One region of the Priestia sp. 3CA3 genome, then DNA from elsewhere that is predicted to be linked to it. Evidence: riboswitches for the same ligand, from Rfam matches in the RefSeq annotation. Region 1 holds a riboswitch; each other region holds the start of a gene.

Region 1 (5,834 bases):
GTTGGAGACATATTTATTCATTTAATTAAGATGATTGTCGTACCGATCGTGATTTCAGCATTAATCGTAGCGGTCGCAGGAGTAGGCGATATCAAAAAATTAGGTAAGCTTGGCGGAAAAACAATTCTTTATTTTGAAATTGTTACAACCATTGCGATTGTAGTGGGGATTATTGCCGCGAACTTATTCCATCCTGGTGCAGGGGTTGATATGGGACATATTGAAAAAAGCGATATTTCTCAATATGAGGCAACGGCAAAAACGTCTGAAAGTACAGGGATTGCTCAGGAGCTTCTTCATATTGTTCCGACAAACGTCTTTCAGTCGGTAGCAGAAGGCGATCTTTTACCAATCATTTTATTTTCCGTACTGTTTGGTGTAGGCGTAGCTTCGATTGGAGAGAGAGGAAAACCTGTTTTAGCCTTTTTTGAAGGCGTCTTGGATGCAATGTTTTGGGTAACTAATTTGGTGATGAAATTTGCTCCAGTAGGTGTATTTGCACTTATTGGTGTTAATATTATAAAGTTTGGTGTCGGATCACTTATTCCATTAGGAAAATTAGTGTTCGCCGTTTACTTCACCATGATTTTCTTTGTGCTTGTGGTTCTTGGAATTATCGCTAAAATGGCTGGAACAAGCATGTTTACGCTGATAAAAGTGTTAAAAGACGAGCTGCTTCTTGCTTTTACAACGGCAAGTTCAGAAGCCGTTTTACCATCTCTTATCAAAAAGATGGAAGACTTCGGTTGTTCTAAATCGGTTACATCGTTTGTTATTCCAACAGGCTACACGTTTAACTTAGATGGTTCAACCATTTATCAGGCGCTGGCATCGCTGTTTATTGCTCAAATGTACGGCATTGACCTTTCCATTATGGATCAAATTCAGCTCCTTCTTGTGCTAATGTTAACCTCAAAAGGAATGGCTGGTGTACCAGGGGCATCGTTTGTAGTTGTACTTGCTACGCTTGAATCTATGGGCTTCCCTCTTGAAGGCATGGCATTTATTGCAGGAATTGACCGCATTCTTGATATGATGCGTACCACAGTTAACGTAGTAGGAAATGCTCTAGCTGCAATTGTAATGTCCAAGTCTGAAGGCGAATTTGATAAGCAAAAATCATTAAATTACACAAATGAATTAAAGAAATCAAACATAGCTTAAAACAAAAAAGCCGGGCAGCTGCCTGGCTTTTTTGTTTGGAGCTGCCTGTTATCTTTTTTGAAACATATGGTAAAATAAAAGAAATGAGAGACAAAGGAAGTGTCATAATGACGGAAACTGTTCAGTTAATTAAAAAGCTTGTTTCGATTCCCAGTCCTTCTGGAAATACAGAAAAGGTGATTTCATTTGTCGAAGACTATGTAAAAGAGCTAAATATTCAAACGTATCGCAATCGAAAAGGAGGCTTAGTCGCTACTATTCCCGGTAAAGATACGGATCATCACCGCATGCTGACGGCTCATGTCGATACATTAGGTGCTATGGTAAAAGAAATCAAACCGAGTGGACGTCTGAAAATCGACTTGATTGGAGGGTTCCGCTACAATTCCATTGAAGGAGAATATTGTGAAATCGAAACGTCAGCAGGAGAAGTATTTACAGGGACCATCCTTATGCATCAAACATCTGTTCATGTGTATAAAGATGCAGGTAAAGCTGAGCGAAATCAAGATAATATAGAAATTCGATTGGATGAAAAAGTACATAGCGCAGAAGATGTTCGCAGTCTTGGAATTGAAGTCGGCGACTTTGTTTCGTTTGATCCTCGTGTAGAAATAACAAAAAGCGGTTTTATTAAATCTCGTCATCTCGATGATAAAGCAAGCGTAGCTTTATTGCTTCAGCTCGTGAAAACAATTCAAGAAGAGCAGATCGAACTGCCATACACTACGCACTTTCTTATTTCAAATAATGAAGAAATTGGATACGGAGGAAATTCGAACATTACGCCTCAAACGGTAGAATACTTAGCGGTTGATATGGGTGCCATGGGAGATGGACAATCTACTGATGAATACACCGTGTCTATTTGTGTAAAAGATTCAAGCGGCCCATATCATTACGGTTTGAGAAAGCATTTGGTGGAGCTAGCTAAGCAGCATGATATTCAGTATAAATTAGATATTTATCCGTTTTACGGATCAGATGCTTCTGCTGCTATTCGTGCCGGGCATGACATCGTACACGGCTTAATTGGTCCAGGAATTGATTCTTCTCATGCGTTTGAGAGAACGCATCAAGATTCATTAAACCATACGTACAAGCTTCTTTACCACTATGTGCAATCGAACATGGTTCTGCTTTAAGAAAGGAATATTTAATTAGTGTATTTTTATGCAAAACAAAGAGCAGGACGGGACTGTGATGTCTGTACTTTCCTTTCCTAAAAAAGAAGCCGGCTGTCCGGCTTCTTTTTTTAATAAATACTATATATTTTTTTACTGATGAAGCAACAGTTGGTAAAAAAAGCACCTTTTTTAAAGAGGTATAATAAGGCTTAAACCTTTTGTACATTTTGTTCATTTACAGAAGTTAAAATGTTTTTAAATTTTTAAAAGTTTCTTGTGACAAGTTTTGTAGAATGGGTTTTCAAAAGGATATGGTTTCGTCATAATGTGGATATAGCGATCACTACAATAATCGGAGGCGAATCTTTTCATGTGGGTACTGACGGTATATGCTGGAAAAGAAATGAAAATGTTTGAATTTGAAACTGAAACGCAGGCGAGAGAAGCTTTTGCAAAAACAAATGGCTGTAAAGTTCTTTCAGAAGTCGTGTATTATAATGATCCTCATTTAACGTTAGTAGCTATATAATGAAAAAACAAGAGCTGACTTTATGCTCTTGTTTTTTTATAGCTTCTTGTATCTTACGAAAAGAATAAAGTTGAAATAAAAAAAAATGTACGCTATGATATGGTAGTTACTTCTATTATTCTGATAGTTTAAAAGGTTCATATATATCAAACAGCAACAGTAAAGATGCCAAGAAGGCTTAATAGGGAAACTGGTGTAAGACCAGTACTGTCCCCGCAACTGTAAGTGTGGACGAACGAGTATAACCACTGTGAAAAAATCACGGGAAGGTTCTCAAGTAGAATGATACACAAGTCAGGAGACCTGTCTTTATTGTGAAGTTTCTATTTCTCCGGGGAGCGGGAAGGGAAACGTTGGCTTAAAGTGGCATTCGTGTACACTCTTATTCTAACGTTTTACCCGCTCGCATATTAGCGAAGCGGGTTTTTCTCATATCCTAAAACTACATATCGTGCAAAAAAGGTGCGCAATGACCACATTGCGTTAAATGGGAAGTCTGGTGTGAAGCCAGCGCGGTACCCGCCACTGTGAAGAGGAGCTGATTGCATATGCCACTGTATTCGGGAAGGCGCAATCAAGTAATGAATCGAAGTCAGGAAACCAGCCTTTTTCTAATGCGAAGCTTACCCTACGGGATATAGGTGGAAGTGCAAAAACTTAGTTTGAATTTTCTGCGCCTCTATCATTGATAGAGGCGTTTTTTTAGTAAAGGAGAGAATGAGTGTGACGACTTGGAACTTGAATGCAACAAAGCATCACGTATTGATTTGTAATGGAAGCAGCTGTATGAGAAAAGGTGGAGAAGAAGCCACGCAGGCTATTCGAAATAAAGTGACCGAACTGAATCTAGATGAAGCGGTTCATACAACCCGCACGCGCTGTAACGGAAGATGCAAAGATGCTCCTGTAGCTATCGTGTACCCTTCAGGAGATTGGTACAAGCAGGTCACTGAAAACGTAGCTCATCGAATTGTTGAAGAGCATTTAGCAGGGGGCTGCAGTATAAAGGAATCGCTTATTTATGAATATGATCAAAATGGTTTCGTTTCTCCAGAAAACAGTGACTCCATAGAAGGAATTGACAAAGTAAAAAGTAATGCATAAAGGAGGAGCTAGCATGAAAGGTAAACTACTAGTTATTGGATTCGGTCCAGGAAGCTTTGAGCATATCACACAGCGAGCAAGAGAAGCCATTCAAGAAAGTGATATGATCATTGGTTATAAAACCTATGTGGAATTAATTCAAGGACTGTTAACGAATCAACAAATTATTAGTACAGGAATGACCGAAGAAGTAAGCCGTGCACAAGAAGCTGTAAAGCAAGCTGAAGCGGGGAAAACAGTGGCGGTCATTTCAAGCGGAGATGCAGGAGTATACGGAATGGCCGGCCTTGTGTATGAAGTGTTGATCGAAAAAGGATGGAAAAAAGAAACGGGCGTAGAGCTGGAAGTAATTCCTGGCATTTCGGCTATTAATTCATGCGCATCTCTCCTTGGGGCGCCCGTGATGCATGATGCCTGTACGATTAGTTTGAGTGACCACCTTACGCCTTGGGAGTTAATTGAAAAAAGAATTGAAGCAGCTGCACAAGCAGATTTTGTAGTAGCCTTTTATAATCCGAAAAGCGGAAGAAGAACAAGACAAATTGTGGAAGCGCAGAGGATTCTATTAAAGTACCGTTCTCCTGATACGCCTGTTGGCCTTGTAAAAAGCGCTTATCGTGACCGTGAAGAAGTCGTAATGACGAACTTAAAAGATATGTTAAACCATGAAATAGGCATGCTGACTACCGTTGTTGTTGGGAATTCATCTACGTTCTTTTATGACGATTTGATGATTACACCGCGAGGGTATCAGCGGAAATATACCCTCAATCAAACGGAACAGCCGCTAAGACCGCATCAGCGACTTCGAAAAGAAGCAGAACCATGGGCTCTTGATCAAGAGGAGACTGTACAGCAAACGGCTTCAGCTATTGAAGCTGTTCAGAATAAAAAAGAAGAAAAAACAGCTTCACGAGCTCTTGCAGAAGAAGCGCTTCAAGCAATTTTAGGTGAAACTACTTCTCCGGTCGTACATCAGCCAATAGAGTCTATTTTTGAAGTGGCGGTTAGTCCAGGGCTTGCGAATAAGAAGTTTACGCCCGTTCAAATGACAACACTAGCAGAAGTTGTTGGTGAAAAAGGTACGATGGAGTATACGCCTGATCATCAAATTAAATTGCAAATTCCAACGGCTCATCCAGATGTGATCATTGAAAAACTTCAAGCAGCTTCCTTTTTATTATCTCCGGTCGGAGACGTGTTTACAATTAAAGCGTGTGATTTTTGTGATGGAGAAAAAAGCGACGCCATCCCACATACGGAAGAATTACAAAAGCGCCTCGGCGGAATGGACATGCCAAAAGAGCTGAAGCTTGGTATTAATGGATGCGGTATGGCCTGTTACGGTGCTGTTCAAGAAGATATCGGCATTGTCTATAGAAAAGGTGCGTTTGACTTATTTTTAGGAGCTAAAACGGTTGGGCGCAACGCGCATTCAGGTCAAATTGTGGCGGAAGGCATAGCGCCCGATGACATTGTTGAAATAGTTGATAACATTGTCCGTGAATATAAAGAAAAAGGTCATCCTAATGAGCGGTTTCACAAATTCTTTAAGCGTGTGAAGAACGTTTATGGATTCGATTATCAGGATATAACACCAAAAATAAAAGTAGAACCAGCTCCTTGTGGAGATTAAGAAATGGGAGGGCATTATATGAAATCAGTTTTATTTGTAGGTCATGGAAGCAGAGATTCTGAAGGGAACGATCAAATTCGCGAGTTTATCTCGACTATGAAGCATGATTGGGACGCATCTATTTTAGTAGAAACGTGTTTTCTAGAATTTGAACGTCCGAATGTAAGTCAAGGAATTGACACGTGTGTGGCAAAAGGAGCACAAGATGTAGTTGTGATTCCAATTATGCTCTTGCCTGCTGGCCACTCTAAAATACATATTCCGGCGGCTATAG
Region 2 (5,834 bases), on a different contig from region 1:
TAACACTAAAGACAAAAATGCATAAAATCGTTTGTTTGGCTTAAATTGTTTGTTCGGTTTAAATCGCTGGTTCAATTTGAAAATCCTTTCTACTAAACTACTATTTACTACTATAGTACAAAAAATGGAATATTAATAGTAAAAATCGACATTTTTATGGAAAAAAATTAGATGATATGACCCGGTTTTAATCTTTTTTGTCAAATGAAAAAGGAGAACGGGACAGCGATAAGGATTTGAAGAGTGAGTAGCTAGATTTTTCCTGGTTTTTATAGTATGCTTTTAGCGTGAATGATTGTTAGGAGGAATGTTAATATGTCAATGGCATATGAAGAATATATGCGTCAGTTAGTTAAACCAATGCGTCAAGAATTAACTCAAGCTGGTTATGAAGAATTAACAACAGAGGAAGCCGTAGTTGATTTTATGGAAAACGTAGAAGGAACAACTTTTGTTGTCGTTAATTCAGTTTGTGGATGCGCTGCTGGTTTAGCACGTCCTGCAGCAACGCAAGCGTACTTACAGTCTGAGCAAAAACCAGATCAAGTGGTAACTGTTTTTGCCGGTCAAGATAAGGAAGCAACAGCTAAAATGCGTGAATATTTTGGGGACATTGAGCCTTCATCACCGTCTATGGCACTTTTAAAAGGAAAAGAAGTTGTTCATTTTATTCCTCGACATGAAATTGAAGGTCAGCCGTTAGAAGTTATTTTTGAAAACATTTTAAATGGCTTTAAGCAGCACTGTTCATAAAATGTCCTGCTTTTGTCACATCTAGTATATAGATTTTTAAAGAAAAATCGCATATACTTTATAAGAAAAAGGATGTCTATCGGCATCCTTTTTCTTTATGTAAATAGCCAAACAGTGTAGGGGGAGTTATGAAAGTGATTGTTACGACTGCTGGTCGAACAAATGAACAGATGATTGTAAAAGCCAAACAGGTAGCCGCTGATTTAAGTATACCTTTTGTAACAAGAGAGAAGAAATCTGTTGCAGATCTTCAAAATCTTGAAGCGGCAGACGTGCTGGTTGTCGGTAAAAATAGAGTAGAATTGCACGTCCAAAATGAAGAAGAACCTATTTTTTTTCATCCAAATTCCGCTATGTTTAGAGTGAAGAGATGGCTGCGCGGAGAACGAGATCCGTTTATTGAAGCTGCTGGTTTAGAAAAAGGAATGAGCGTGCTTGACTGTACACTTGGTCTTGCATCGGATAGTATGATGGCGAGCGCAGCAGTAGGGAAAAACGGGAAAGTTGTCGGACTAGAAGGCAACCGCTATGTAGCTTATTTAGTCAAACAAGGACTTTTAAATTGGGAAAGTGACGTACAAGAGTTGAATGATGCAATGAAGCTTATAAACGTGGTTCATCAAAATTTTGAATCGTTTTTGGCGTGTTGTGAAGATAATTCTTTTGATGTTGTCTACTTTGATCCTATGTTTCAAGAACAAATTGAGGAATCGAATGGAATTAACGGTATTAAAGCAATAGCACTGTATACCACGCTGACGCCAATGGCTATACAAGAAGCAAAAAGAGTAGCCAAACAAAAGGTCGTGCTAAAAGATCATTGGAAAAGCAGTCGTTTTAAAGAGCATGGATTTACTGTGCAAAAACGAAAAACATCAAAATTTCATTACGGGACAATTGATATACAAAAATAACCAAAAAAGTAAAATTAATTACGCTCATTGAAAAGACTTCCAAAACCTTTTAGGAATTAAAAAGTTTTGGAAGTTTTTTTTATGAATTTCATCTAAAGTTCATAAAAGTATGATATATTTTTGAACATAAAAATACTTTTGTGTTTAAGCATCCAGCAAAAAAGGAATATCTTGTATAGGTTTCCGCTCGGTGTGACAACCTCAAACAGAAGAAGGAAGGTGGTAACTGAAAAGTCGTCAAATGCCCGTAGACAGCATAAATGAATAAGCAAATATAGGTAAAAAATTAATAAGTATGTTACAATACCTAGTGAGTTATGATAATGAATTTTACAATATGAAAAGACCATATGGGAAAAGATGAGAAAGGAAAGATACGAATGCCTAGATGGATAAAAAGAATGCTAATTGTATTTATTACAGTATTTACATTTGGGCTTGTCACTCCACCAGAATATTTATACGTTGATGATGCAAAAGCGGACAAGCAACATAAAGCAGGGTATGTAAGAGAAACAACTCCTGTCACAGCTGTTATAGAAGATATTCATTTGCCATATGAAGAACCAAAATATGAAGACGTTTCATCATTTGTTACGTATGCAATGGAATCAGCTGAAAAACAGTCAGTGGAAAAATTCGGAACAAAAATTGGTCCTGTCATTGAAGATGAATTTCGTCAAGCAGTGTTACCTAAAATTGAAGAAGTGCTGACCGACATTGGCACTGAACGTGAACAGTCAATTCAGAATCTCGAGATAAGCGAGCACCCTGCTGCTGGCTACGGTGAAAAGATTTTCCATGTATATGACCGGGAAACCGGTCAGGACTTAATACGGTTTCATGTACGGCGTGAAAATCCTCCAAAAGATGGATACTGGTTTAATTTTCACTATCATGCGGCCGCAGATAATTTTCAAAAGCATTATGATTTAGGGAAAATTTATTGGAACCGAAACATGCCGCCTAAGTGGTTCAGCTGATAATAGACACAACATTCTACAATTTCGAAATGTTAGCTTTTTTAAGCTAGCATTTTTTTACGTCTAAAACCGTTATGGTCTAAATAAGCTGAAACATTAGCACAACGATAAAAAAATCGTTTATAATGAAGTCAGACTTCTTACTATAGAATTGTAGGAAGGAACGAATAGACGCTGGAGGTAACACAATGAAACAATTTACGGAAGAAAAACAATTTCGCGAACAAATTAAGAATGAAACACTAAGCGTTGGGATTTTTACGACAACGTGGTGTCCTGATTGCAAACGTTTGGATATGTTTATTGATGAAATCGTTGACGAAAATACAGATAAAGCATGGTTTAAAATTGACAAGGATGAGTTTGAAGAACTTTCTGCTGAAAACAATGTAATGGGTATTCCTTCTCTTCTTGTATATAAAAACGGTGAAAAAATTGCGCACCTGCACAGTGCAAATGCTAAAACGCCTGAAGCGGTCCGTGAATTTTTAGCAACTCTTTAATTCCCTAAGCTGCGAGAGCATTCTCGCAGCTTTTTTTGTGAGAATGGCTATTTCCATTTTTCGATGAGTGGGGTATACTAGGACAAGTGAATAATCGTAAAGCAATAAGGTCTCAATTTAAAGATTGAGTGAAAAGGGAAGTCTGGTGAAAAACCAGCGCGGTCCCGCCACTGTAAGCGCTTTGTGCGTAAGTCAGGAGACCTGCCTTATTGTTAGCTGTGAAACCTTCGAGGAAGGGTGAAGCAGGGTAATGAACATACATATCAAGTATAGTGAACGGATTCTTTTCCTGCTTATCTTGACGTTACCTGCTTTGCTTTCAATTGAAAGTAAAGCTTTTTTATTTTGAAGCTGCTGCCGAGCAGTATACATAGTCAAAGCGGAAAAAACGGGATAGCGCTGCTTTTTGCATGATCATTTGCTTTTTCTTTAACGTGGAGGTTTCGTATTCACAATGAACAATATATAGGGGGAGTATTTAGATGAAAAAATGGCTTTCGTATTCCATTATTGCGCTGTTAGTCATCGTACTTGCTGCATGCGGTGCAGGCAGCCAAAGCAACAGTGATAAAAAAACGAAGCAAGATACAGAACAAACGTCACAAGCTGCGTTTCCAGTGAAGGTAAAAGACGCGCGTGATAAAGAAATTACGTTGAAAAAACAGCCTAAGAAAATTGTTTCATTAATGCCAAGTAATACGGAGATTGTATATGCCCTTGGCCTTGAAAAAGAATTAGTCGGTGTCACAAGCAACGATGATTATCCTAAAAGCGTAAAGAAAAAAGCGCAGGTGGGAGATATGAACGTTAATGCAGAAAAAGTTATTGCTTTAAATCCTGATTTAGTGCTGGCACACGCTTCAAGTATGGGCGTTTCAGATGAAGTATTTAAACAAATTGAAAGTGCGGGTATTCCGGTATTTGTTGTAAAAGATTCAACAACGTTTGATACGGTTTATGATTCTATTACGCAAATTGGTAAATTAACGGGTAAAACAAAAGAAGCTAATCAAACAATTAAAGACATGAAAGAAAAAGTAGCTTCAATTGAGAAAAAAGCAAAAACGATTTCAAAAGAAGATCGTAAAAAAGTATGGATAGAGGTATCGGGAGCTCCTGAGATTTATACAACAGGAAAAGGTACGTTCATGAACGAAATGCTTACTATGATCGGTGCTGATAACGTAGCGGCTAGTGAAAAGGGTTGGGTTAAGTTTTCTGAAGAGCAAGTTGTTAAGTTAAACCCTGACGTTATTATCGCAACGTATGATGCAGACAAAAATGAGATTATGAAGCGTCCCGCTTGGAGCAGCATGACTGCTGTAAAAGAGGGGAACATCGAAAAGGTTGATCAAAACAAAATCAACCGCTTAGGACCTCGTATTGTAGATGGCTTAGAGGACTTAGCAAAAGCAGTATACCCTGAGGTGTACAATAAATAAAAAGAGGGACCATATTCCAGTTCGAATTGAAAAGGGGATTGGTCCCTTTTCACATCTTAAAATTGAAGAACGGCCTGAGCTTTTAATCATGAAAACCGAGACTTCTTATAAAACATACAGCTCAGGCGTTTTAGGAACAGGCATCATGGAAACGGACACCTTTTACAATCGATTTGTTCATAAAGACTATTATTCAGATACTCCTTCTTTAGAGTATGAGCAATATTTGATGAAAGAAAATGTGCGCCATGAGCAAATCGTAGGGTTGATGACAGCGGTTTGGTTAAAAGAAAGAGCGGTTTACTGTTATGAAGGCTACGGAGTAAGAGTAGCTTCCGTGATAACGGCTGGAGTAGGAAACGCAGTGGATATTACAGCTGACGAAGCTGTTCCATTTTATTCCTCTCCCGGTACAATTAATATGTTTTTTTTCGTGGAAGGCACGCTTACGGATGCGGCGTTTTTACAGCTTTTTATTGCCGCTACAGAAGCCAAAACAAAAACGCTGTCACAGCTGGGTGTCATAGATCCAGCTACAAAGACGATTGCTACGGGAACATCTACGGACAGTATCTCAGTTGCAGCGTCTCAGCAAGGACCATTATATGAATATGCAGGCTCTATGACCGCTTTAGGTCAAGCGGTAGCCAAGCTGGTAAAAATAAGCTTAGAGCAGGCACTTAAGGAAAAGAGGTGAAGAAATGAGTATTGCACAAGCGATGATTGCACACCTGACAGCCATGACGATTGCTCTACTCATTGACCGAATCATAGGTGACCCAGAAAATTGGCCGCATCCCGTTCGCTGGTTTGGCAAGTGGATTTATTGGATGGATTCCAGATTAAATAAAGGCGCAGGAAAACGATTCAAAGGATTGCTTCTTGTGATAAGTATGGTGGTGCTCGCAGGAGTTATTCCTTTTTTATTCCTTCATGCTTTGTACGGAGTTCATTTTATACTAGGTGTTTTAGTAGAGGGCGTAATGATTGCGACTACTATATCCACTCGTTCCTTAAGCGAAGCTGCTTATAAGGTGCAAAAGCCGCTTCAGCTAGGAGATATGGAGAAAGCTAGATATGAAGTAAGCATGATTGTGGGACGAGATACGGATCGTTTATCAGAAGGAGAAATTGCCAGAGCGACGGTAGAGACCGTGGCTGAAAATACAAGTGATGGTATTACAGCTCCGCTTTTTTATGCATTTATAGGAGGAGGAGCCCTAGCCTTTTTTTACCGAG
Region 3 (5,834 bases), on a different contig from region 1:
CTTCTAAAATTATTTTAGGGACAGGCCATGCAATTCACGTGGAACAACCCGAGATTTTTGGTAGAATAGTAAGTGAGTTCTTAGCTACTACATAATTAGGAGGAAATAAAGATGACAGTTGAATGGACATCAGTACGTCAATATGAAGACATTTTATACGAAACATATAACGGAATCGCTAAAATTACGATTAACCGTCCGGAAGTGCACAATGCATTCCGTCCAAAAACAGTAATGGAATTGATCGATGCATTTGCTTATGCTCGTGACGATGCAAGCGTTGGAGTAATTGTATTAGCAGGTGCTGGGGATAAAGCATTTTGCTCAGGCGGAGACCAAAGAGTTCGCGGTCACGGCGGCTATGTAGGAGAAGATGAAATTCCACGTCTAAACGTTCTAGATTTACAGCGTTTAATTCGCGTAATTCCAAAGCCGGTTGTTGCAATGGTATCAGGCTATGCAATTGGTGGAGGCCACGTTCTTCACGTTGTATGTGACTTAACAATTGCAGCGGATAACGCAGTCTTTGGACAAACAGGTCCTAAAGTTGGAAGCTTCGATGCAGGATATGGCTCTGGTTACTTAGCTCGCATCGTAGGCCATAAGAAAGCGCGTGAGATCTGGTTCTTATGCCGTCAGTACAACGCTCAAGAAGCACTAGACATGGGATTAGTAAACACGGTCGTTCCATTAGAACAGCTTGAAGCTGAAACAATTCAATGGTGTGAAGAGATGTTAGAAAAAAGTCCAACCGCTCTTCGTTTCTTAAAAGCAGCATTTAATGCTGATACGGACGGCTTAGCTGGTATCCAGCAATTTGCGGGTGACGCAACGCTTCTTTATTACACAACGGACGAGGCAAAAGAAGGTCGCGATGCATTTAAGGAAAAACGCAATCCAGACTTCCAACAGTTCCCACGTTTCCCTTAAACAGCTGAAACAGCTTGGTGATTATCATCAGGCTGTTTTTTCAATTTGATTTAGTTAATTAGTATAAAAAGGAGAGAAATTTATGAGTGGCCAAACGATTCCTAATGGGCTTATGCAAAGAGCATATTTGACGCCAAACCGAGTGGCGGTAGAAACACTGCAAAAGTCGCTTACGTTTCAAGAGCTTCATAAGCGTGTTCAAAAAGTAGCGCAGCAGCTTTCGTTTAACGGTGTAAAGCAAGGTGATACCATTGCTTTATGCATGAAAAACAGCGTGGAGTTTATTGAGATTTTACATGCGGTTTCTTATATTGGCGCTCGGGTGCTGCTCGTCAATACGCGTTTGACAAATGAAGAAATCAATTATCAGCTAACAGATGCAAACGTGTCGTTGCTTATTACGGATGAAGCATTTTTAACGAGAGAGTTCCAAAGTTCCATTACTCAGCTTCCTTTATCTTCTTTAAAAAGTTCTCCAGAAACAGAAACGTATTTTCAGAAAACGTGGAATCTCGAGGAGACGTTCACCATTATGTATACGTCTGGAACAACAGGTAATCCAAAAGGAGTGCTGCAGACATATGGAAATCACTGGTGGAGTTCCATTGGTTCAGCGCTTAATTTAGGATTAAATGAAAAAGACTGCTGGCTTATAGCGGTTCCTTTGTTTCATATTAGCGGATTATCCATTTTAATGCGGAGCGTCTTTTACGGAATGAAAATCATTTTAGAAGAACGATTTGAAGCAAGAGCGGTGAATGAAGCCATTGAAAACAAAGGAGTAACAATTATTTCGGTTGTCACTTCCATGCTATCGAATATGCTGGATGAATTAGCTGAACGTAAATACCCAAATACATTTCGCTGTATGCTTTTAGGAGGAGGACCCGCACCGCTTACTATTTTAGAGGCTTGTGTGAATAAAGAAATTCCTGTTTATCAAACTTATGGAATGACAGAAACATCTTCACAGTTCGTTACGCTTTCACCTGAAGATAGTTTGCGAAAACTGGGATCAGCAGGTAAACCATTATTTCCGTGTGCAATGAAAATTGTAGATGAGAATGGAAATGAAACACGTGAAGCAGGAGAAATCATTGTTAAAGGTCCAAATGTTACAAAAGGATATTTAAATAAACCTGAAGCTACTAAAAAAGCCCTTCAACAAGGCTGGTTCTATACAGGAGATATCGGGAAAGTGGATGAAGAAGGTTTTCTATATGTATTAGACAGACGTTCGGACCTTATTATTTCAGGTGGAGAAAATGTATATCCAGCTGAAATTGAAAATGTTTTGTTGAAGCATCCCGCTGTTAAAGAGGCCGGTGTAACGGGAGTAGCCGATGGAAAATGGGGACAAGTTCCTGCAGCATGCATTGTTATAAACGAAGACGTTTCAGATGAAGAGTTATCTTTACACATTCAACAATTTTTAGCAAAGTACAAACTTCCAAAGTATTTCGTTCGAGTAGAGGAGCTGCCGCGAACGGCCTCTAATAAAATCATACGCCGGAAGCTATCATCGTTCATACAGAAAGGGATTTAATCGATGATTATCAAAAAAGTACATCTTTATAAAATTGACATGAAGCTTCTTTCTCCTTTTTCAACAAGCTATGGTACGGTCCAGGATCGAGAATTGATTTTGCTTGAAGTAGAAGATGAAAAAGGATTTACAGGATGGGGAGAAGTCGTTGCTTTTTCATCTCCTTGGTATACGGAAGAAACGATTCAGACATGTTTTCATATGTTAGACGATTTTTTAATTCCTTCGCTTCTTCACCAGCAGCTTCAAAAACCAGAGGATGTTCAAAAGTTATTCAAACCTCTAAAGCGGAACAACATGGCTAAAGCAGCTTTGGACTGTGCTGTATGGGATTTGTATGCAAAGCGCCAAAATAAGCCCTTAGCTGAAGTAATTGGCGGAATAAGGCCTGCTGTAGAAGCTGGAGTGGTAGTTGGCTTAAATGATATTTCCATCATGAAAGAACAAATAAAGACTTATATGAAAGATGGTTATAAGCGCTTTAAAGTGAAAATTAAGCCAGGCGCTGACTATGAGCTACTGAAACAAATTCGAGATGAATTTCCAAGCATTCCTCTTATGGCTGATGCCAATTCAGCCTATACGTTAAGCGATAGTGATTCATTGAAAAAACTAGATGAATTGAATTTAATGATGATCGAACAGCCGTTAAGTTCGGATGATATCCTTGATCATCGATTATTACAAAAGCAAATGAAGACGCCGATTTGCTTAGATGAAAGTATTGTGAGCTATGAAGATGCACGTCATGCAATCGAACAAAAAAGCTGCAAGATTATCAATGTGAAAATCGGTCGAGTTGGCGGAATGTCTGTAGCAAAAAAAATTCATGATTTATGCGCCCTACACGGTGTAAGGCTTTGGGTTGGCGGAATGTTAGAAGCCGGGATTTCACGAGCTCATAACATCGCCCTTGCCACACTGCCTTCTTTCACGATACCAGGTGACATTTCTGCGTCGTCTCGCTATTGGGAAAAAGATATTATTAAGCCCGAAGTAGAGGTAGAAGCCGGAGTAATAAAGGTGAAGGAAAAACCGGGGATAGGATACGATATTGATAAAAAGTTTATCAAAACAATCACAGCATTTGAAAAAGAATACAAATAATTAAAAACCGTTTTTTATGAAAAACGGTTTTTTTATTGATGTTGGCAATGTTTAGTAGAAAAATAGGACAAATTTTTTAAAAAGAGCACATTGTTCCATCAAGCGTGTCAAAACATGTTATGATGGAGTAGTTTGATGAAAAAAGTCGAAGGATTTTATCGTAAAAAACAAAATTATTTTTGAAAATAGGTTGATAGTTTTCTAAGTTGTCCTATATAATGTGTTTATAACATAACACAATATGTTGTTTGTTAAACAATAATAAAATACTATATTTTGTGTTTTCCAGTGAAAAAGGTGTCTGATAAAAAGACTTAAAAGGGAATTTGGTGAAAATCCAAAGCTGTCCCCGCAACTGTGAATGCTGATGAAATAAGGAGATCCACTGTGAGTAAACATCATGGGAAGGCCTTAAAGTAAAAAGAAGCATAAGTCAGGAGACCTGCCTTTTTTATGTCGTTTTATCTTCTTCGGGAGGTGAGAGGGTAGAGCGAGGATTGAGAAAAGACTTAGTGTCTTCTTCTATCTTCGTTCTATTCGCTCACCGAGGTACGGTGAGCGATTTTTTATTTTGAAGTGAAGAGAGGAGCCATATTTATGGTGAATACATTAAAGCCTACAATTCTACATGAATTAACTGCATATATTGAACGTTTAAAAAAAGAATTTACGCAACTTGATTTTTCTTTGTATGAGGAAAAGGTTATTCAAACTGTTACAGTAAAGGAAAATATGACGGACGAAAAGGTTGCAAACGTACTAATTTTGGCAGCCCTAGAGCGTATTTCAATGGAAGAACCAGATTGGACGTACGTGGCGGCAGACGTCTACTTAAACGAACTATATCGAAAAGCAGCGGACAACCGAGGTTATGATAAAAAAGAGAAGTACGGTTCGTTTTATCAGCTTATTCAAGAACTAACAAAAATCGGCATTTATAATAAACAGCTATTAAAAACATATACAGAAGAAGAAATTAATGAAATTGCTTCAGTCATTATTCCTGAACGCGATCGTTTATTTACATACATTGGATTGCTGACATTAGCAGATCGCTATTTAGCGACATCACATGATAAGCGTGTATACGAATTACCGCAAGAACGTTTTCTTATCATTGCTATGACGCTGATGTCTCAAGAAAAGAAAGAAAATCGAACAGCATTAGTAAAAGAAGCGTACTGGGCGCTTTCTAGTCTATATATGACGGTTGCCACACCAACACTCTCAAACGCAGGAAAGAGCTACGGACAGCTATCTAGCTGCTTTATTGATACGATTGATGACAGCTTACGCGGTATTTATGATAGCAATACAGATTTGGCCACGCTTAGTAAAAATGGAGGCGGAATTGGTGTCTACCTCGGTCATATTAGAAGCCGAGGAAGTGATATAAAAGGTTTTAAAGGCGTATCATCAGGAACAATTCCATGGATGAAACAGCTAAATAATACGGCTGTAAGTGTCGATCAGCTAGGTCAACGACAAGGAGCTATTGCTGTATATTTAGATGTTTGGCATAAAGACATTTTTTCATTCTTAGACGCGCGTTTGAACAATGGTGATGAACGCCAGCGCACGCATGATTTATTCACTGGCGTATGTTTGCCAGATTTGTTTATGGAAAAAGTAGAAGCACGTGAAGACTGGCACTTATTCGATCCTCACGAAGTTCGTACGCTGATGGGCTACTCGTTAGAAGATTTTTATGATGAAGAAGAAGGCAGCGGTTCGTTCCGCACTCGTTACGCTGAGTGTGTAAACAATGAACAGCTTTCAAGAGAAACAGTGCCTGCTATTGAGATCTTCAAGCGCATTATGCTTTCGCAGCTTGAAACCGGAACTCCTTATATGTTCTATCGTGATACGGTTAACCGAGCTAATCAAAACCGACACGCGGGCATGATTTACTGCAGTAACTTATGTACAGAAATCACGCAAAACCAAAGTACAACGGTCGTAACAGAGGAAATTACGGAAGACGGAAAAATTATTATTACAAAGAATCCGGGCGATTTTGTTGTATGTAATCTTTCTTCTATTAACTTAGCGAGAGCCGTAACTGAAGATGTACTTGAACGTTTAATTCCAATTCAAGTACGCATGCTTGATAATGTTATTGAGTTAAATGATTTGCCGGTACTTCAAGCAAAGCTAACGAATCAAAAGTACCGCGCAGTAGGGCTTGGCACATTTGGCTGGAACCATTTGCTTGCCTTAAAGAAAATAGCATGGGAGACAGATGAAGCGG
Region 4 (5,834 bases), on a different contig from region 1:
CTATCAAATGATGGTCCTTTTCGCTTAAATGCCTAATATCGAAATGTAACCGTTATTTTTACTCTTTTCAGTTATCCAAGTTTGGAATTCGCTGATAACTTGAACTAAATCACTAACATTTTGGTTGAGGTTTCCTTTGAATTTTTTCAATTAAACCCGAGAGATCCATTCAACTTTGTTTTTATGGGCGACAGCAGAGGTGACGGACCAAACGATAATTGTTACACGATGAGCGGTGAATTTGAGCTTGTGTTAAAAAAGGCGGTGGAATTGAATCCGCTGTTTATTATTCATGGGGGAGACACCGTGTATACAGGAGAAAAGAGGTATTTGGAGCACTTTGTTAAAGTTGTCGAAAAAATAGCACCAAACATTCCCGTGTTTGTATGCGTAGGGAATCATGATGAATTAAACCTTGAAGAAAGCAACCTCGAAAACTTCAGAGCCACTATCGGAAAAGTGCACTGGGTCATTGATATTCCTGTCTTTAACTTCCGGTGCATCGCATTAAATAATATCATCAGTCCCAAGAATAAAATATATGGATTTACAGATAGAGAGCTGAATTATTTAGAGCAGCAGCTAGAGGATGCTCCTCGTAATACCGTTGTAGCTATGCATGCGCAGCCAAATATTGGCCGGTGGTCAGACCTGGGAGGTTTTCCTGTAACGACTCCTCAAAGTCAAGAATTTTTTGATTTAATTCAAGAACATCGCGTGAAAAAAGTGTTAGTCAGCCACGTGCATGCGTATGACGAGCAGTTTATTAGAAAAAACAGAAACGGGTCGTTTACGCTTGGAAGAGGTACTGATTTTGTATTATCAGGAGGCGCGGGTGCACCCCTTGATTTTGAACCGCCTTTAATTTTAAATAATTATAATTTTACGGAGTTTTTTGTTAGCCGGTACGACATTTTAGGACCTCTTCTTTGGAAGGATTTTGGACGACCTCGAAGAAATTGTTTGTAAAAACAAGAAAGTAGAAAGCTAGGTTCAAAAAAAGAGGCTGGGAAAAAAGGGTTTTAGACGAAATGAAAAATGAACCATTGATCAAGATGCTTGATTAGTGGTTCATTTTTTTTATTAGGGTAAACGTAGATTTCATGTGTATAAGTCTTTCTAGCAGGTGATTGGAGAACAAGACGAAGACTCCTGCGGGAAAAGCGGAACAGGTGAGACCCCACAGGAGTGTATGCGACGAGGAGGCTCAGCGACCGCCCGCGCAAAGCGAAGTCTTGTACGGAAATCAACTGCGGTGTCACAAGCGATTCAGCTCATGTATCCCATTTGCCTTTAGATTGGATTCACTTCGTTGTGTCCACCCTCTTTTAGAAAACCGTACGAAACCTTGTAGCAGAAGGCTCAGTCAAGCGTTATAATAGATAGTGAATGATGATATATTCTCTATATTTGTCATATATTTGTATTACATATGTAATTGAAGAAAAACATTCACTTGATATACTGTTTAATGACTTAACTTTATCTTAACATTCACAGTGAAATGCCTGTTCATAGAAACTTAGAACATACACAGCAAATGGAGGAGCTATCATGGCAAACGAAAAGATGCAAGAAGGACTCAATCGTTTTATTAAGGAAGATTTAAATGACCTTTTAGGTAGACTGTTCCCCCTAATGGACCGAGAATGTGCGGAAGAAAAGAGAATGCTTATCGAAACGGCGGTAGAGTACATTTATTCTTCAGGGTATCATCAAGGAGCAAAAGACTTGATCGAAACACATCGAAAAGATGATTACAAATTGTTAAGGCAAAAATTAGCGTCAACGCCTCCTGAAAACTAATTTTTTTGAAATTTCTTTTGACAACATAAATGTAAGGTGTTAAGATGACTCTACATTCAAAATATTATAAACAATTAAAACTCTTATTGAGAGAGGCGGAGGGACTGGCCCTGTGAAGCCCGGCAACCATTTAACAATCTTGTTAAAAAGGTGCTACATCCTGCAAAGCGTACAGCTTTGAAAAATAAGAGAGGATTTCATAGATACTATGCCTCTCTATTCATAATAGAGAGGCTTTTTATTTTATGTGAAGGTGTTTTGAATGAACAATTTCATAGAAATGCATCAGGTGCTGTGTAACGAATGTACGCAGCTTAAAAGGGAAGACCGGTGAAAAGCCGGCGCGGTCCCGCCACTGTAATGGGGAGCAACTTATTAACCACTGTTTCATGTTGAAATGGGAAGGGATAGGAAGCGATGAACCTAAGTCAGGAGACCTGCCTGTTGTATGCACTTAAGCTCTACGGGATATAGAGAGGAGTGAGGAATACGTGTTGAGAAAAACAGGCTATCTCAACTTTAGTTAAGTATGCGTATCATCTCTCTTTTCATTTCGAAAAGGGAGATTTTTTAGTTTAGCGATAAAAAAATATACAGGGAGTGGAAAAAATGAGCAGTGTAAAAAGTTCAAATGTAGGTTATCCAAGAATTGGTGAAAAACGAGAATGGAAAAAAGCGCTTGAGCAGTTTTGGGCAGGAAAGCTAGAGAAAGATATCTTTCTACAGGAAATTGAAGCTCTTCGTCTTGGGCATCTGAAAAAACAGCGTGACGCAGGAATTGAACTGATTCCAGTCGGCGATTTTAGCTTATACGATCACGTGTTAGATACAGCCGCTATGTTTGGTTTGGTGCCAAAGCGCTTTGAATATAACGGAGGCCCGGTATCGCTTGAAACGTATTTTGACATCGCGCGAGGAACAAAAGGTGCCGTAGCCTCTACGATGACAAAATGGTTTAACACAAATTATCACTACATCGTACCCGAGCTTGAGGAATGTACGCCGGCACTTGTAGAAAATCGCCCGCTTCAATTTTACAAAGAAGCAAAACAAAAGCTGAATATCAAAGGCAAGCCCGTTATTTTAGGTCCAGTAACATTTGTGAAGCTGTCAAAAGGATATAAAAAAAGTGAGTTTAAGAAAGTAGTTGAACAGTTTGTTCCTCTTTATGCAACAATCTTAGCGGAGCTGCAGGCAGAAGGCGTGGAGTGGGTACAAATGGATGAGCCGGTTTTAGCTACAACGCTATCAAAAGAAGACCTGGCACTGTATAAAGAAGTCTATCAAGTCCTGCATGACGCGGCACCGAATGTAAAAGTCATTTTGCAGACGTATTTTGACAGCGTAGATTACTATAAAGAAGTAGTTGCTCTTCCTGTTCACGGAATTGGATTGGATTTTGTACATGACCGAGGCGAAAATCTCACGGCACTTAATAAATATGGTTTTCCAACTGATAAAGTGCTGGCAGCAGGAGTGATTGACGGACGAAACATTTGGCGTGAAAACTTGGACGAACAGCTTTTAACAATCAGGGAAATTGAAGAAGCCGTATCAAAAGACCGTTTGATTCTGCAGCCTTCATCAAGTTTATTACATGTTCCTGTCACGGTGAAAAGCGAAAAAACCATTGAGCCAATTCTAAAAAACGCGCTGTCTTTTGCAGATGAAAAGCTAAAGGAAATCATGCTTTTAACAAAAGCGGTGCAGCAAGGAAAAGAAGCAATTGAAAAAGAAATAAGTGTAAGCAAACAGGCGATTCAAGCATTAAATGGATCATCTTTTCGAAATCACCAAGACGTGCAAAAAGAGCTGAAGCAGCTGCACAGCTATAAAGCAGAGCGCCAAGCGCCGTTTGACGTACGTCAACGTGTTCAGCAAGAAGCGTTTCAACTGCCGCTTCTTCCAACGACAACAATTGGAAGCTTTCCGCAAACAAAAGAAGTGCGAAAAGAGCGTCTGAAGTGGCGTAAAGGAGAGTTAAGCGATGAAGCATATGAAGCGTACATTAACGCTGAAATCAAAAAATGGATTGAAATTCAAGAAGACATCGGCTTAGATGTTCTTGTGCACGGAGAGTTTGAGCGTACCGACATGGTTGAATACTTCGGTGAAAAATTAGGAGGCTTTCAGTTTACGAAGTTTGGCTGGGTGCAATCATACGGTTCTCGCTGCGTCAAGCCGCCGCTTATTTACGGAGATGTCTCGTACGAGCAGGCGATGACGATCAAAGAAACGGTCTACGCACAGTCTCTAACCAATAAGCCTGTTAAAGGAATGCTGACGGGGCCGATTACGATTTTAAACTGGTCATTTGTGCGTGATGATATCCCGCGCTACGACGTGGCAAATCAAATTGCGCTTGCTCTTAGAAAAGAAGTGGAAGCACTTGAAAGTCAGGGCATCTCAATGATTCAAGTAGATGAACCGGCGCTGCGTGAAGGACTGCCGTTAAAACGAGAAAACTGGGAAAGCTACTTGAACGCCGCGGTGTACGCGTTCAAATTAGCCACGGTATCGGTGCAAAACGAGACGCAAATTCACACGCATATGTGCTATTCGGAATTCGAAGAGATTATTGATGCGATCAAAGCGCTTGATGCCGACGTGATTTCCATTGAAACGTCCAAAAGCCACGGTGAATTAATTTATGCGTTTGAAAAACATACGTATAACCAGGGAATTGGACTTGGCGTATATGATATCCACAGCCCGCGCGTACCGAAGCTTGAAGAGCTGACACGAAACATTGACCGCGCTCTAAAAGTGCTTGATCCTGCATTGTTTTGGATTAATCCCGACTGCGGTCTTAAAACAAGAGGAATCAGCGAGACGGTGGAAGCTTTAAAAGTGATGGTTGAGTCTGCAAAACAAACAAGAAAAAATTTATTACAAAACGCTTAATAACAAGAAAGTCAAGACCAAGCAGTGTAAACGCTACACTGCTTGGTCTTATGGGTTTTTTAAAGGCCAAAAATATCCATTGACACTTCCCGTAGATTTTTGTATCTTTTTAAAGGTGTTTTTAAAATCAGGGAGGTACAACATGAGTAACAACAGCACGCAGCACGTTAAAATTGTAACAGCGGATCCATCAGCGCTAGGCCTATTCGGACTTGCCATGGTGACACTTGTTGCATCGTTTCAAAAGCTTGGGGTAACCGATGGTGTTTCATTGGTATTGCCATGGGCAATTTTTTTAGGCGGGATAGGACAGCTAATTGCGTCTATGCAAGATTTCAAACATAATAATACCTTCGGCGCAACGGCTTTTGGTGCCTTCGGTTTATTTTGGCTAGGTGTAGCTATGACATGGCTTATTCAGCTTGGCGCATTTGGGGAAGCGCTCGCAAAAGAAGCGGATCCGAAGCAGCTCGCATTTGCTTTTGTCGGCTACTTAATTTTCAGCGTTTTTATGACGGTTGGAGCAATGGGCACTCATAAAGTATTATTTATTATTTTTGTATTAATTGATTTCTTATTTATTGGATTATCGCTAAGTACATTTGATGTGGCCTATGAATACACACATTTACTAGCAGCAGTCTCAGAGCTATTAATTGCTCTGTTTTCATTCTATGGATCTGCCGCGGCTGTATTAAATACTCACTACGGTCGAGTTGTGCTTCCAGTGGGCAAGCCATTTGGTGCATTTATTAAATAATCAAGACGTTCATTAAACAGCGAAGTAGGGTTGAATTCTGTATGATGCAGAGGTCAATCCTTTTTTGTTTGTGCGTTTTTATATATAGTAGAAAGAGATAGTTATATGTAATAGAAGCTTTTAGAGAAAAAAGAGAAATACATAATGAAAGGAATCGTTTCAATGATTATAAGACAAGTGGATGAAAAAGATTTAAACCAATTAATTACGTTAGAAAACAAAGGCTTTACACCTGAAGAAGCTGCCTCAAAAGATGCATTTATCACGCGGATTAACACCATTCCTGATACGTTTATCATCGCCCAAGAAAATGAAGAAATAATCGGATATGTGAACGGTCCCGTCATTTCAGCTCCGTTTATTA

The links. A riboswitch is a leader RNA that binds a small molecule or an ion and turns the genes downstream of it on or off. The one in region 1 is predicted to bind cobalamin.
Region 2: linked by a shared signal. The riboswitch ahead of AC1VNJ_RS17685 (ABC transporter substrate-binding protein) and the one ahead of AC1VNJ_RS12400 ((2Fe-2S) ferredoxin domain-containing protein) in region 1 are both predicted to bind cobalamin.
Region 3: linked by a shared signal. The riboswitch ahead of AC1VNJ_RS00080 (ribonucleoside-diphosphate reductase subunit alpha) and the one ahead of AC1VNJ_RS12400 ((2Fe-2S) ferredoxin domain-containing protein) in region 1 are both predicted to bind cobalamin.
Region 4: linked by a shared signal. The riboswitch ahead of metE (5-methyltetrahydropteroyltriglutamate--homocysteine S-methyltransferase) and the one ahead of AC1VNJ_RS12400 ((2Fe-2S) ferredoxin domain-containing protein) in region 1 are both predicted to bind cobalamin.

Annotation. Positions count from the first base shown of each region.
Region 1 covers NZ_JBXENJ010000004.1:112,098-117,931, forward strand. The annotation lists gene AC1VNJ_RS12385 (cation:dicarboxylate symporter family transporter) at 1-1,164, shown strand, start outside; gene AC1VNJ_RS12390 (M42 family metallopeptidase) at 1,272-2,309, shown strand; gene AC1VNJ_RS12395 (hypothetical protein) at 2,662-2,820, shown strand; cobalamin riboswitch at 2,967-3,145, shown strand; cobalamin riboswitch at 3,264-3,443, shown strand; gene AC1VNJ_RS12400 ((2Fe-2S) ferredoxin domain-containing protein) at 3,544-3,924, shown strand; gene cobJ (precorrin-3B C(17)-methyltransferase) at 3,938-5,560, shown strand; gene AC1VNJ_RS12410 (sirohydrochlorin chelatase) at 5,579-5,834, shown strand, end outside.
Region 2 covers NZ_JBXENJ010000006.1:245,208-251,041, reverse strand. The annotation lists gene AC1VNJ_RS17710 (polysaccharide deacetylase family protein) at 1-75, opposite strand, end outside; gene AC1VNJ_RS17705 (BrxA/BrxB family bacilliredoxin) at 316-753, shown strand; gene AC1VNJ_RS17700 (class I SAM-dependent methyltransferase) at 882-1,667, shown strand; gene AC1VNJ_RS17695 (YpjP family protein) at 2,048-2,650, shown strand; gene AC1VNJ_RS17690 (thioredoxin family protein) at 2,839-3,153, shown strand; cobalamin riboswitch at 3,244-3,376, shown strand; gene AC1VNJ_RS17685 (ABC transporter substrate-binding protein) at 3,636-4,595, shown strand; gene AC1VNJ_RS17680 (adenosylcobinamide amidohydrolase) at 4,684-5,292, shown strand; gene cbiB (adenosylcobinamide-phosphate synthase CbiB) at 5,297-5,834, shown strand, end outside.
Region 3 covers NZ_JBXENJ010000001.1:14,359-20,192, forward strand. The annotation lists gene menH (2-succinyl-6-hydroxy-2,4-cyclohexadiene-1-carboxylate synthase) at 1-95, shown strand, start outside; gene menB (1,4-dihydroxy-2-naphthoyl-CoA synthase) at 112-930, shown strand; gene AC1VNJ_RS00070 (o-succinylbenzoate--CoA ligase) at 1,013-2,476, shown strand; gene menC (o-succinylbenzoate synthase) at 2,480-3,583, shown strand; cobalamin riboswitch at 3,862-4,047, shown strand; gene AC1VNJ_RS00080 (ribonucleoside-diphosphate reductase subunit alpha) at 4,181-5,834, shown strand, end outside.
Region 4 covers NZ_JBXENJ010000002.1:662,852-668,685, reverse strand. The annotation lists gene AC1VNJ_RS08640 (metallophosphoesterase family protein) at 229-969, shown strand; gene AC1VNJ_RS08635 (hypothetical protein) at 1,127-1,297, shown strand; gene AC1VNJ_RS08630 (hypothetical protein) at 1,555-1,806, shown strand; SAM riboswitch class I at 1,887-1,997, shown strand; cobalamin riboswitch at 2,077-2,265, shown strand; gene metE (5-methyltetrahydropteroyltriglutamate--homocysteine S-methyltransferase) at 2,416-4,710, shown strand; gene AC1VNJ_RS08620 (acetate uptake transporter) at 4,853-5,470, shown strand; gene AC1VNJ_RS08615 (GNAT family N-acetyltransferase) at 5,615-5,834, shown strand, end outside.